DNA from 2 places in the Candidatus Agathobaculum pullicola genome. Region 2 is predicted to be linked to the other one. Evidence: predicted binding sites of a transcription regulator. Region 2 holds the regulator's gene; the other holds the start of a gene.
The links. Region 2 encodes Rex, which represses fermentation and respiration genes when NADH is low (regulators of the CRP and FNR family bind a similar motif). Its sites were predicted from a motif close to ATTGTTAANNNNTTAACAAT; they were not measured.
Positions count from the first base shown of each region.

Region 1 (5,514 bases), on a different contig from region 2:
CCCACCGACCATTTAGAGAGCTTTGAAAAAGATGTGAAAAAGCTGGAATGGGGCTACGAAATGGGGTATAATATGGCATGCGCGCGCATGGATGATATCCGGCGCCTGTTTTGCTGAGAAAAAACGCGCTTCGCGCGCTTTTTATACACATCGGCGCACTGCCGAAATAACAAAAAGGGGATAAAAGAGTAACATGCAAACCAATCGAATCATTCAGGTGGAGGAAAAGGTGCCGCCGCGCCTGCTCGTACCGCTGTCTATCCAGCACATGTTCGCCATGTTCGGCGCGTCCGTGCTGGTGCCGTTTATGTTCGGCATCAGCCCGGCTATCGTGCTGTTTATGAACGGTATCGGCACACTGCTATTCATCTTCATCACCAAGGGCAAGGCGCCCGCCTATCTCGGCTCGTCGTTCGCATTCATCGCGCCGGCCACCATCGTCATTCAGAACTGGGGCTACCAGTATGCACTGGGCGGCTTTGTGGTGGTCGGTCTGTGCGGCTGTATCCTTGCGGCAATCATTTATAAATGCGGCACCAAATGGATTGACGTGGTGCTCCCGCCTGCGGCAATGGGGCCGGTTGTGGCGCTTATCGGCCTGGAACTGGCCGGCTCCGCCGCATCCACGGGCAAGATCGTCGGAGACGGCGTGACGACCTCGACTGTGATTACTTTCTGTGTAACGCTTGCCGTTGCGGTGCTCGGCAGCGTGCTGTTCCGCAAGTTTTTGTCGGTTATCCCGATTCTGATTGCCATTATCTGCGGCTATGTCGCCGGACTCATCACCGAATATGTTTCGGGAGAACATGTCATCTGGGACGGCATTGCTGCCGCCATCCATCAGCCGTTGTTTCAGCTGCCGAATTTCCAGACCCCGAAGTTTGATTTGGAAGCCATCCTGATCATCCTGCCGGTTATTCTGGTCATTGCCAACGAGCACATCGGCCATCAGCTGGTCACCAGCAAGGTCATCGGTCGTGACCTGCTAAAAGACCCCGGCCTGCATCGCTCGCTGTTCGCGGACAACTTTTCGACCATGATTTCGGGCTTTATCGGCTCGGTGCCGACCACCACCTACGGCGAAAACATCGGCGTAATGGCCATCACCAAGGTATATTCGGTGCGCGTCATCGGCGGCGCGGCTGTGCTGAGCATCATCTGCTCGTTTGTCGGCCCGCTGGCAGCGCTCATCCAGACCATTCCCGGCCCGGTCATCGGCGGTATCTCCTTCCTGCTGTACGGCATGATCGGTACCTCCGGTCTGCGTATTCTGGTGGATAACCACGTCGATTATGGCAAAAACCGCAACATGGCACTGACATCGGTCATCTTTGTCACCGGTCTTTCGGGCGTGACGTTGTCGCTTGGCAATGTGTCGCTATCCGGCATGACGCTGGCCGCCATCGTTGGCATGTTGATGAGCCTGCTGTTCTACGTATTCGATAAGCTGAAGTGGTCCAACGACCAGTGACAGGGGCATCCACCCCCTATCTGCAAAAGCGGTTCCAGTTTGCTCTCATTTGAATGTCGCACAGCAGCAGAAGAGGTCAAAGGTCTACGGGCAAACCGCTTTTGATACCCCCGGACGAGGCCCAAAGCCGCTAAGTCGTTTGCAAAATCCGAGGCACATGTCCTCGGATTTTGTTATTTATATTGTTATCAGCCAATATACTGCCGTGCAAACCGCCAGTGCGATTGCGCCCACGGCGCACCACGCCCATGGATTGCCGATATTCATTGTCCACCCGCCCCAAACGCTGCGGCGCACAAAGAGATTTTTGTCGTCTGTGTTGCAGTAAAACCTGCCGTGCAAACGCGCTTCGACTTCCTCTTGGCTGTATTTCCGTTTGATGCGAACCACCTCTGTTTCCTGCTGTGAGTATATCATATGTCAAACAAAAAAGCACCCTTTCCGGTGGAAAGGGTGCTTTGCAGTTTAGAGAGGATAACTTACTTGTTGTCAACCTCAGCCATGTGCTCGATGAGCATCAGCAGCTTGTTGGAGTAGCCCCACTCGTTGTCGTACCAAGAAACAACCTTCACGAAGGTGTCGGTCAGCTGAATGCCAGCCTTGGCGTCGAAGATAGAGGTGCGAGCGTCGCCCAGGAAGTCGGAGGAAACAACGTCCTCGTCGGTGTAGCCCAAAACGCCCTGCAGGCCGCCCTCAGACAGCGGAGTCTCGGAAGCCTTCTTCATCGCAGCGCAGATGTCCTCGTACTTAGCCGGCTTAGCGAGGTTGCAGGTCAGGTCAACAACGGAAACGTCCAGAGTCGGAACACGCATGGACATACCGGTCAGCTTGCCGTTCAGCTTCGGGTAAACCTTGCCTACTGCCTTCGCAGCGCCAGTGGAGGACGGAATGATGTTGCCGCAAGCCGCACGGCCGCCGCGCCAGTCCTTCTTGGACGGACCGTCAACAACCTTCTGGGTGCCGGTAGCGGAGTGAACGGTGGTCATCAGGCCTTCGGTGATGCCGAATGCTTCGTCCAGAACCTTAGCAATCGGAGCCAGGCAGTTGGTGGTGCAGGAAGCGTTGGACACAAAGGTCATATCCTTGGTGTAAGCGTCCTGGTTAACGCCCATAACGAACATCGGGGTGTCATCCTTGGACGGAGCGGACATAATAACCTTCTTAGCGCCGCCGTCGATGTGTGCCTGAGCCTTCTCCTTGGTCAGGAAAACGCCGGTGGACTCAACAACGTAGTCTGCGCCAGCCTTGCCCCACGGAATATTCTTGGGATCCATCTCAGCAAAGAACTGAACCTTCTTGCCGTCTACAGTGATGGAGTTGTCGTCAAACTCGATGGTGCCGTCATAGCGACCGTGCATGGTGTCATACTTGAGCATGTATGCCATGTAGTCCGGAGTCATGAACGGATCGTTTACCGCTACGAACTCAATGTTCGGGTTCTTCAGACCAGCGCGGAAAACCATACGGCCGATACGGCCAAAGCCATTGATACCAACTTTGATAGCCATTTGCAGTATCCTCCTAAAATGTTTTTAATGAGTCTCTGTCGATGGTTTTATTATACACTAAACGGGTCGTCTGCCGCAAGGTGTAATATTTGTGAAATTTTTGTCATTATGACTGGGCTTTTTGTACAATTTTCTTTGCAAAGCATTCCCGTCTGGTGGTATAATAAGCACATCCCACAAAATATAGTATTTCAGTCCCCGTGCGGCCTTATACTCATGAAAAGAGAAACAAAAAATATTTTGGAGGATAAAGATGGCGGATACGTTCTTTTCACAGATTGACGGGAAAACCCTGCGCGAACTGCTCGCCCGCACCGGTCTGCGCGACGCAGCAGTTGTCACGGTTTCTTCCTCGCTCCATATAGAAAACAGCAATGAAATCGCCGCTCGCCTGACCGGGCTGCACCCGCTCGAGCGTATTGATCAGCTGCTCAGCGAACAAGCAGCGGCGGCTTTGCGCGATTGCATCGCTGCACACATACCGCATACAGTATACGAAGAGCTGGACGGTCTGGAATATCGTCTGGAGATCCTGCCGCACCGTGACGGCGCATTGCTGGCCTTTGTGCGTGATGACCGCGCCTCCTACGATGGCACGCTTCGCGTGCTGCACGCCAAGGGTACACAGTATCTGGGAACGCTGCTTGCGGACGCAGCGCAAGTAGACGATCCCACACTCGCCGCGCATTTGCGTCGCCAGTGCATGCGCCTGCACCGCCTTCTCATGCACTCGGACTTTCTGCACGATCCGCCGCTGACCGAGCAGCTGCGGCTGCGCCATGATGATTTGGCCGAGCTATGCCGCAGCGCTGCGGAGCAGGCATCCTCATATGTTCCCAGCACCGCCGCACCCATCACGGTGCATGCGGACGATAGCTGCATTGCGCTGATAGAGCCGCAGCTCATCCGCACGGCATTGTACAACCTGCTTTCCAATGCCCTGCATGTCACGCCGCCGGACGGCGATATTTCCCTGAGCCTATATGATGACGGCGCCTTTTACACCATTACGGTAGCCGACCGTGGGCCGGGGCTTGACGCTACGCGCTTTGAAGCGCTGCTGTCCGGCTGGCAGATGCCCGTCCCGCTCGATGAATACCTTGCGCTCGCACGGCAGGGTACGCCGCCCGGACTGGGCTTATCGCTCATCCAGCGCATCGCACAGCTGCACGGCGGCAGCCTGCTGCTGTCTCCACGCGAAGGCGGCGGCAGCCAGCTGCATTTCACAATCGCACATCTTCCCGAGACGCTTGCCGACCACAACTTGTACGCTCCTATGATCCTCGAAGACGGGTATCCTTTGGAAGAGGTTGAGTTTTCCATCTTTGGATAACGCAGCAAAACGGCCGCTATGTACTAAAACATAGCGGTCGTTTTGCTTTACCATATCGGTTTTATGCCTTCTGAGAGAAGTTATACAGAATCTGCGCCAGCTCTGCGCGAGTCACCTGCGCCTGCGGCGCAAAGGTGCCGTCTGCGTTGCCATGCAGTAAATTGTCCGCAAGGCATGCGGTAACGCTCGCACGCGCCCATGCGCTGATTGTATTGTAATCGGTGAATGCCTGCATCTCGGCCTCGGCCTCATACCAGTTTGCAAATCCCGTCACATTGATCGGCCTGCCCGTTGTGTCAGCCGCTGCGCGGTTGAGCAAAATCTGATCGTAACGCGCAAGCACAGCCGCGAACTCCTCTCGGGTGATGGTTTCCGTTGCATGCAGATATCTCTTGTTATCGCCGGTCAGAATACCGGCGTTAAAGCAATACGCCAGACCGGGAAGATAGCTTTCCTCCAGCTGCGCACAGTCGTGCAGCTGCATCATGCCTTTGCCCACGGAAATATCCGGCTCCAGTCCCTGCCGCTGCGCGTCGCGGTAAATCGCGTCCGCAACCGCTTGTCGGGTGACCGCATTGTCCGGCGTAAAAGTATCTTCCTGTGTAATATCCATCAGGTTGTTTTCCAGCACATACTCGACCGCAGGCTGATACCATGCCCCTGTCTGCACATCGACCGGATGCTCCGCAGCCAGCGCCGTGGTCGTTACCGATAACAACGCAGCGCCGGTCAGAAAATACGAGAGCACCTGTTTGAATTCCATTTTTTCATTCTCCTTTGCTCGCTTTGCGGCATCGCTGCCGCTTTATCAATGTACCACAACCGGCACGCCTTGTACATTCCTACCAAAAAAGTGTAATATAGATGTAATACGAGAAAAGGGCACTTTTCAGCGCCCTTTTCCTATATTTCAATCCTTATAAAAGGCTCCGAAGCCCTTGTACGCCATATACAGGTCAAGCTTTGCAATTACCTCAAACGGCGCGTGCATCGAGAGAACGGGCACGCCTGCGTCCACCGTATCGATGTTGCGGTTGGCCAGATACATCGCAACCGTGCCGCCGCCGCCCTGATCTACCTTGCCCAGCTGACCGGTCTGCCAGACGACATCCGCCTTGTCGAAAATGCAGCGGATACGCGCCATCAGTTCCGCGGTCGCGTCCGACGTGCCGGACTTGCCGCGCGCGCCCGTGTACTTGACC
Region 1 covers NZ_JBQKJP010000048.1:7,017-12,530, reverse strand. Annotated here, with positions in the region: gene ACTQ3V_RS13265 (patatin-like phospholipase family protein) at 1-117, shown strand, start outside; gene uraA (uracil permease) at 194-1,471, shown strand; gene ACTQ3V_RS13255 (DUF5808 domain-containing protein) at 1,649-1,861, opposite strand; gene gap (type I glyceraldehyde-3-phosphate dehydrogenase) at 1,951-2,979, opposite strand; gene ACTQ3V_RS13245 (sensor histidine kinase) at 3,233-4,312, shown strand; gene ACTQ3V_RS13240 (S-layer homology domain-containing protein) at 4,374-5,075, opposite strand; gene ACTQ3V_RS13235 (aminopeptidase) at 5,223-5,514, opposite strand, start outside.
Region 1: a site for Rex is predicted at 3,068-3,087, ahead of gap (type I glyceraldehyde-3-phosphate dehydrogenase). Genes of this name have one in related genera too.

Region 2 (5,514 bases):
CTCTACCTGCCGCCGCTGCGTCTCTGCGGGGATAATGCCGCGATGATTGGCAGTCAGGCGTATTTTGAGTATCTTGCAGGGAACACAGGTACAACCCTGCAAAATGCTTTCGCCACCGCGGAGATCGGTGAGAATATTTGTGAAAAGCGATAGGCGAAAAGGTCTTTTCAAAAGAGTGGGAATGCTGTAAAATAGAAGTGGTTTTTGCACTGCAAAGGCCACTTCTGTTTTGTTTTAGGGCACGGTGCGTTTTGCGCGCCGTGGAGAAGGCTGTGGAAGCCGCAACCACCTACCGTGCAGCGGTGGGGCGCGGCGTGCGCAAAAAAGCGCTGCGTGTGGGACATAAAGGAGCGAAGGAAAAACACAAATGGGTATGACAATTGCGCAAAAGATACTCAAGGCGCATCTGGTGGACGGCGAGATGGTGCAGGGGCAGGAAATCGGCCTGAAGATCGACCAAACGCTGACGCAGGATGCGACCGGTACGATGGCCTATCTGCAATTCGAAGCAATGGGCGTTGATCAGGTCAAGACCGAGCGGTCGGTCGCTTATATTGACCATAATACCCTGCAATCCGGCTTTGAAAACGCGGACGACCACAAATATATCGGCTCGGTTGCAAAAAAACATGGCATTTATTATTCCAAGGCGGGCAATGGCATTTGCCATCAGGTACATCTGGAGCGTTTCGGTGCACCGGGCAAGACGCTGATCGGCTCGGACAGCCACACCCCCACCGGCGGCGGCATCGGTATGCTGGCGTTTGGCGCGGGCGGTTTGGACGTTGCGGTCGCAATGGGCGGCGGCGCCTACTACATCCCGATGCCCAAGATGGTGCGCGTCAATTTGACGGGCAAGCTGTCCCCGTGGGTGTCGGCCAAGGACGTCATTCTGGACGTGCTGCGCCAGATGACCGTCAAGGGCGGTGTCGGCAAGATTGTCGAGTACGCAGGCGAGGGTGTCAAGACCTTGTCCGTACCTGAGCGCGCGACCATCACCAACATGGGCGCAGAACTTGGCGCGACAACCTCGATTTTCCCGTCCGACGAGGAGACGAAAAAGTTCCTCGAGGCGCAAGGCCGCGGTGACGTATGGGTGGAATTGTCCTCCGACCCGGATGCGGTTTACGACGAGGAGTATACCGTCGATTTGTCCGCGCTCGAGCCGCTGGCTGCGATGCCGCACATGCCGGACAACGTAAAGCCGGTGTCTGAAATCGGGGCAATCAAAATCAACCAATGCTGCATCGGTTCGTGCACCAACTCTTCTTACTACGATATGATGAAGGTCGCGGCCATTTTGAAGGGAAAGACCGTGCATCCGGATGTTTCGCTGACCATCAGCCCGGGCTCTAAGCAGGTGTTCGACATGCTGGCGCAGAATGGCGCGTTGGCGGACATCATTTCTGCGGGCGCACGTATTCTCGAGTGTGCCTGCGGCCCGTGCATCGGCATGGGACAAAGCCCCGAGTCCGCGGGTGTCAGCCTGCGTACGTTCAACCGTAACTTTGAAGGCCGTTCGGGCACGCAGGACGCGCAGATTTATCTGGTGTCCCCCGAAGTTGCGGCGGCAAGCGCGCTGGCGGGCGTACTGACCGACCCGCGCACATTGGGCGAGATGCCGGAAATCCAGATGCCCGAGCACTTTACGATCAACGACAATCTGATTGTCAAGCCCGCCGAAAATCCGGACGAGGTGGAGGTCGTGCGCGGCCCCAATATCAAGCCCTTCCCGCTGGGTAAAGCGCTGGAGGCGAGCTACACGGGCAAGGTGGTACTTAAGACCGAGGACAATATCACGACCGATCACATCCTGCCTGCGGGCGCAAAACTGCTGCCGTACCGCTCAAATGTGCCGTATTATTCTAACTATTGCTTTATCAACGTCGACCCGGAGTTCCCGGCGCGCTGCAAGGAGCAGGGCGGCGGTATCATTGTCGGCGGCGCAAACTACGGTCAGGGCTCTTCGCGTGAGCACGCGGCGCTTGTTCCGCTGTATCTGGGCGTTAAAGCGGTGCTGTGCAAGTCGTTTGCGCGCATCCACAAGGCCAATCTGGTCAACTCCGGCATTCTGCCGTTGACCTTTGTAAACCCGGCAGATTATGACGAAATCAGCCTGTTGGACGAGATTTCGCTGCCGAATGTGCTGGAAGAAGTGAAAAATGGCCAGCAGGTCACTATTGTCTGCGGCGGAAAAACCTTCAAGGCGGACTGCGATGTGTCCGACCGCCAGCGCGGCGCGCTGCTTGCGGGCGGCACGCTCAATTATGCCCGCCAGAATGTAAAGTAAATGCTTGTGTCAGAGGGGGCCGCACGGCTCTCTCTGACCTGCTTTCTTGACAGGACATAGAATTTTTGTTAAAATAATATCAATTCAATAGGAGGACATTTCCATGTCTATCGACCAGTCCATTTTGGAGAAGTTTGAAGCGGTCGTCGAGAGCCAGCGCAAGCGCATTGCAGATATGAAGGCGCAGGACGACTTTATTGATTATTCGGGGCTTGATAAGCTCATCATCGGTGTGTGCGGCGGCGACGGCATCGGCCCGATGATTACCGGCATGGCGCAGCACGCGCTTGAGACGCTGCTGGCCGACAAGGTCAAGGCAGGCAAGGTGGAGTTTCGCGTCATCGACGGCCTGACCATTGAGCGCCGCGCGGAGCTTGGCTGCGCCATTCCGCCCGACGTGATGGAAGAGCTCAAGCAGTGCCACGTTATCTTAAAGGGGCCGACCACAACGCCGCGTAAGGGCGACCCGTGGCCGAACGTCGAGTCCGCAAATGTGGCGATGCGCAAGGCGCTTGACCTGTTTGCCAATGTGCGCCCGGTCAAGGTTCCCGAGCTTGGCATCGACTGGACATTCTATCGCGAGAATACCGAGGGCGGCTATGCTGTCGGCTCGCAGGGCATGCAGATTGATGATGATTTGTTCATCGACTTTACTGTCGCCACCTCACAGGGCTGCGAGCGCATTGCGCGTCTGGCGTTTGACTATGCACGCAAGACCGGCAAGAATCGCGTCTCCTGTGTGACCAAGGCGAATATCATCAAGACGACCGATGGTAAGTTCCTTGACACCTGCCAGAAGGTGGCGAAGGAATATCCGGAAGTCGAATTTGATGACTGGTACATTGACATCATGACCGCAAAGCTGCTCGACGACAAGCGTCGCCGTGACTTCAAGGTTGTGGTGCTGCCCAACCTGTACGGCGATATCATCACCGACGAGGCGGCAGAGATTCAGGGCGGCGTGGGCACCGCCGGCTCGGCTAATATTGGTAAGCGTTATGCGATGTTCGAGGCGATTCACGGCTCTGCGCCGCGTATGGTGCAGGAAGGCCGTGCAAAATACGCCGATCCGTCGTCCGTGCTGCGCGCATCGGTGATGCTGCTTGAGCACATCGGCGAAATCGAGTTGGCGAAAAAACTCGACCGTGCATTGGATATCTGCATGTTTGAGGAAAAAAAAGTGGTTGTTACCGGTCGTGATACCGGTGCGACTGCGCAGGAATTTACGGATTACATGCTGGATACTATCGCGCAACTGTAAGCACTGTACCATCCCAATGAAGAAAGAAGGAGAGAGCCTGTGGAACGTAAGCAAGAGGTTTCCAAAGCGGTCATTCAGCGGCTGCCACGCTATTACCGGAATATCTGTGAACTGAAGGCTGAAGGCGTGCAGCGCATCTCTTCGCGTGCGCTGGCTGAGCGCATGGGGTTGACAGCGTCGCAGATCCGGCAGGATTTTAACTGCTTTGGAGGCTTCGGTCAACAGGGCTACGGTTATAATATTGACAAGCTGATGGAGGAATTGGGCACCATTCTTGGCTTGCGTGCTGGACGTACGGCAATTTTGCTGGGTGCGGGCAACTTGGGCCGCGCGCTGCTCAACAACTTTGATTTCGGGGCAAGTGGATTCCAACTGCTGTGTGCATTTGACGCGAATCCGGAACTGACAGGGAAGAGGTTCGGCGGTTATGAGGTACGCAGCAGCGATACCATGCAGGAATTTCTGGCCAAACACAAGCCGGATGTGGCGGTTCTCACAATTCCGCGGGGCAAAGCGCCTGAGATTGCGCGGGAACTGGTTGATCAGGGGATTCGCGGCCTGTGGAATTTTACAGGAGAGGATCTACATCTGGGCGGTCTGGGCGTTCCGGTGGAAAACGTCCATCTGTCTGATAGCTTAATGACGCTGTGCCATCTGGTCAGTTCGACAGACGAATAAAAAAAGAAACGGCCTGCGGGCCGTTTCTTTTTTGTGAATTCATATTTTATCAAGAAAATATGGCGTGGTCTGATAGACGTAGTAGTTAACCCAGTTAGTATAGAACAAATGCGCATGCGCTTTCCAAGTGACAAGAATTTCGTCATCCGGATCGTCGTTGCGGAAGTAGTGAACCGGAATAGTAGGGTTCAAACCCTTGGCTAAGTCTCGCTCATATTCGTTCTTGAGCGTATCAGAGTCGTATTCCCCGTGGCCGAGCACGAAGATCTGACGGCCGTTCATTGCTTCTACGATATATACACCGGCTTCGTTGGATTCAGCCAGCAACCGCAGCCGATCATTTTGGAGAATATCCTCGGTGCGCACTTCGGTATAGCGCGAATGAGGGGCGAAAAATATATCATCAAAGCCGCGCAGCAGCGGTTCCTTGGGGAAAAGCATATGGTGACGAAAAATACCGGACATCTTGCTCGGAAGCGGATATTTGGGAATACCATAATGGTGATACAAACCGGCCTGCGCACCCCAGCAGATATGTAGGGTAGAGTGAACATGGGTCTTGCTCCAATCCATGATCTCGACCAGCTCATTCCAATATTCCACATCCTCAAACGGCATATTCTCTACCGGAGCACCGGTAATGATGAAACCGTCGTATTTTTGATCGCGAATATCATCAAAAGTTTTGTAGAAAGTGAGCAGATGATCCTCGGGCGTATTTTTTGAGTGATAGGTCTTAGTTTGAATTAAATCTACCTCAATTTGAATGGGGGTATTGGATAAGCAACGTAAAATCTGTGTTTCCGTAATGATTTTTAAGGGCATCAAATTGAGTAATGCGATGCGAAGCGGTCGAATATCCTGCGTGGTAGCACGATGCTCGGTCATGACAAAGATGTTTTCGCTTTCCAGTACCGCACGCGCAGGCAGACTGTCGGCTATTTTGATTGGCAAGCCGACCCCTCCTTTTTGTAAAATAACATTATAATGCTTTATTATAGCAGAAAGCAAAAAGAACTACAAGCGCAAAAGTAAAAATGCGGTAAAAAACAGTTGACAAAAGTAAAAAAAAGCGGTATACTGTACAAGCCTCATATAGAGGCGGTCAAACTGAGTGAAAAGAAAAAAGTTGAAAAACTTGTTGACAAATGTAGCTGAGTTTGATATACTAATCAAGCTGCTTCGGTGAGAGGCGGCGGGGTCGAAAAAGTTTGAAAAGAAATGAAAAAAGTTCTTGACAAACCGAATTAAGCCTGATATAATAAATAAGATGTCACCGAGAATG
Region 2 covers NZ_JBQKJP010000003.1:140,796-146,309, forward strand. Annotated here, with positions in the region: gene tsaD (tRNA (adenosine(37)-N6)-threonylcarbamoyltransferase complex transferase subunit TsaD) at 1-153, shown strand, start outside; gene ACTQ3V_RS02665 (aconitate hydratase) at 368-2,290, shown strand; gene ACTQ3V_RS02670 (isocitrate/isopropylmalate family dehydrogenase) at 2,394-3,551, shown strand; gene ACTQ3V_RS02675 (redox-sensing transcriptional repressor Rex) at 3,591-4,229, shown strand; gene metA (homoserine O-acetyltransferase MetA) at 4,269-5,183, opposite strand.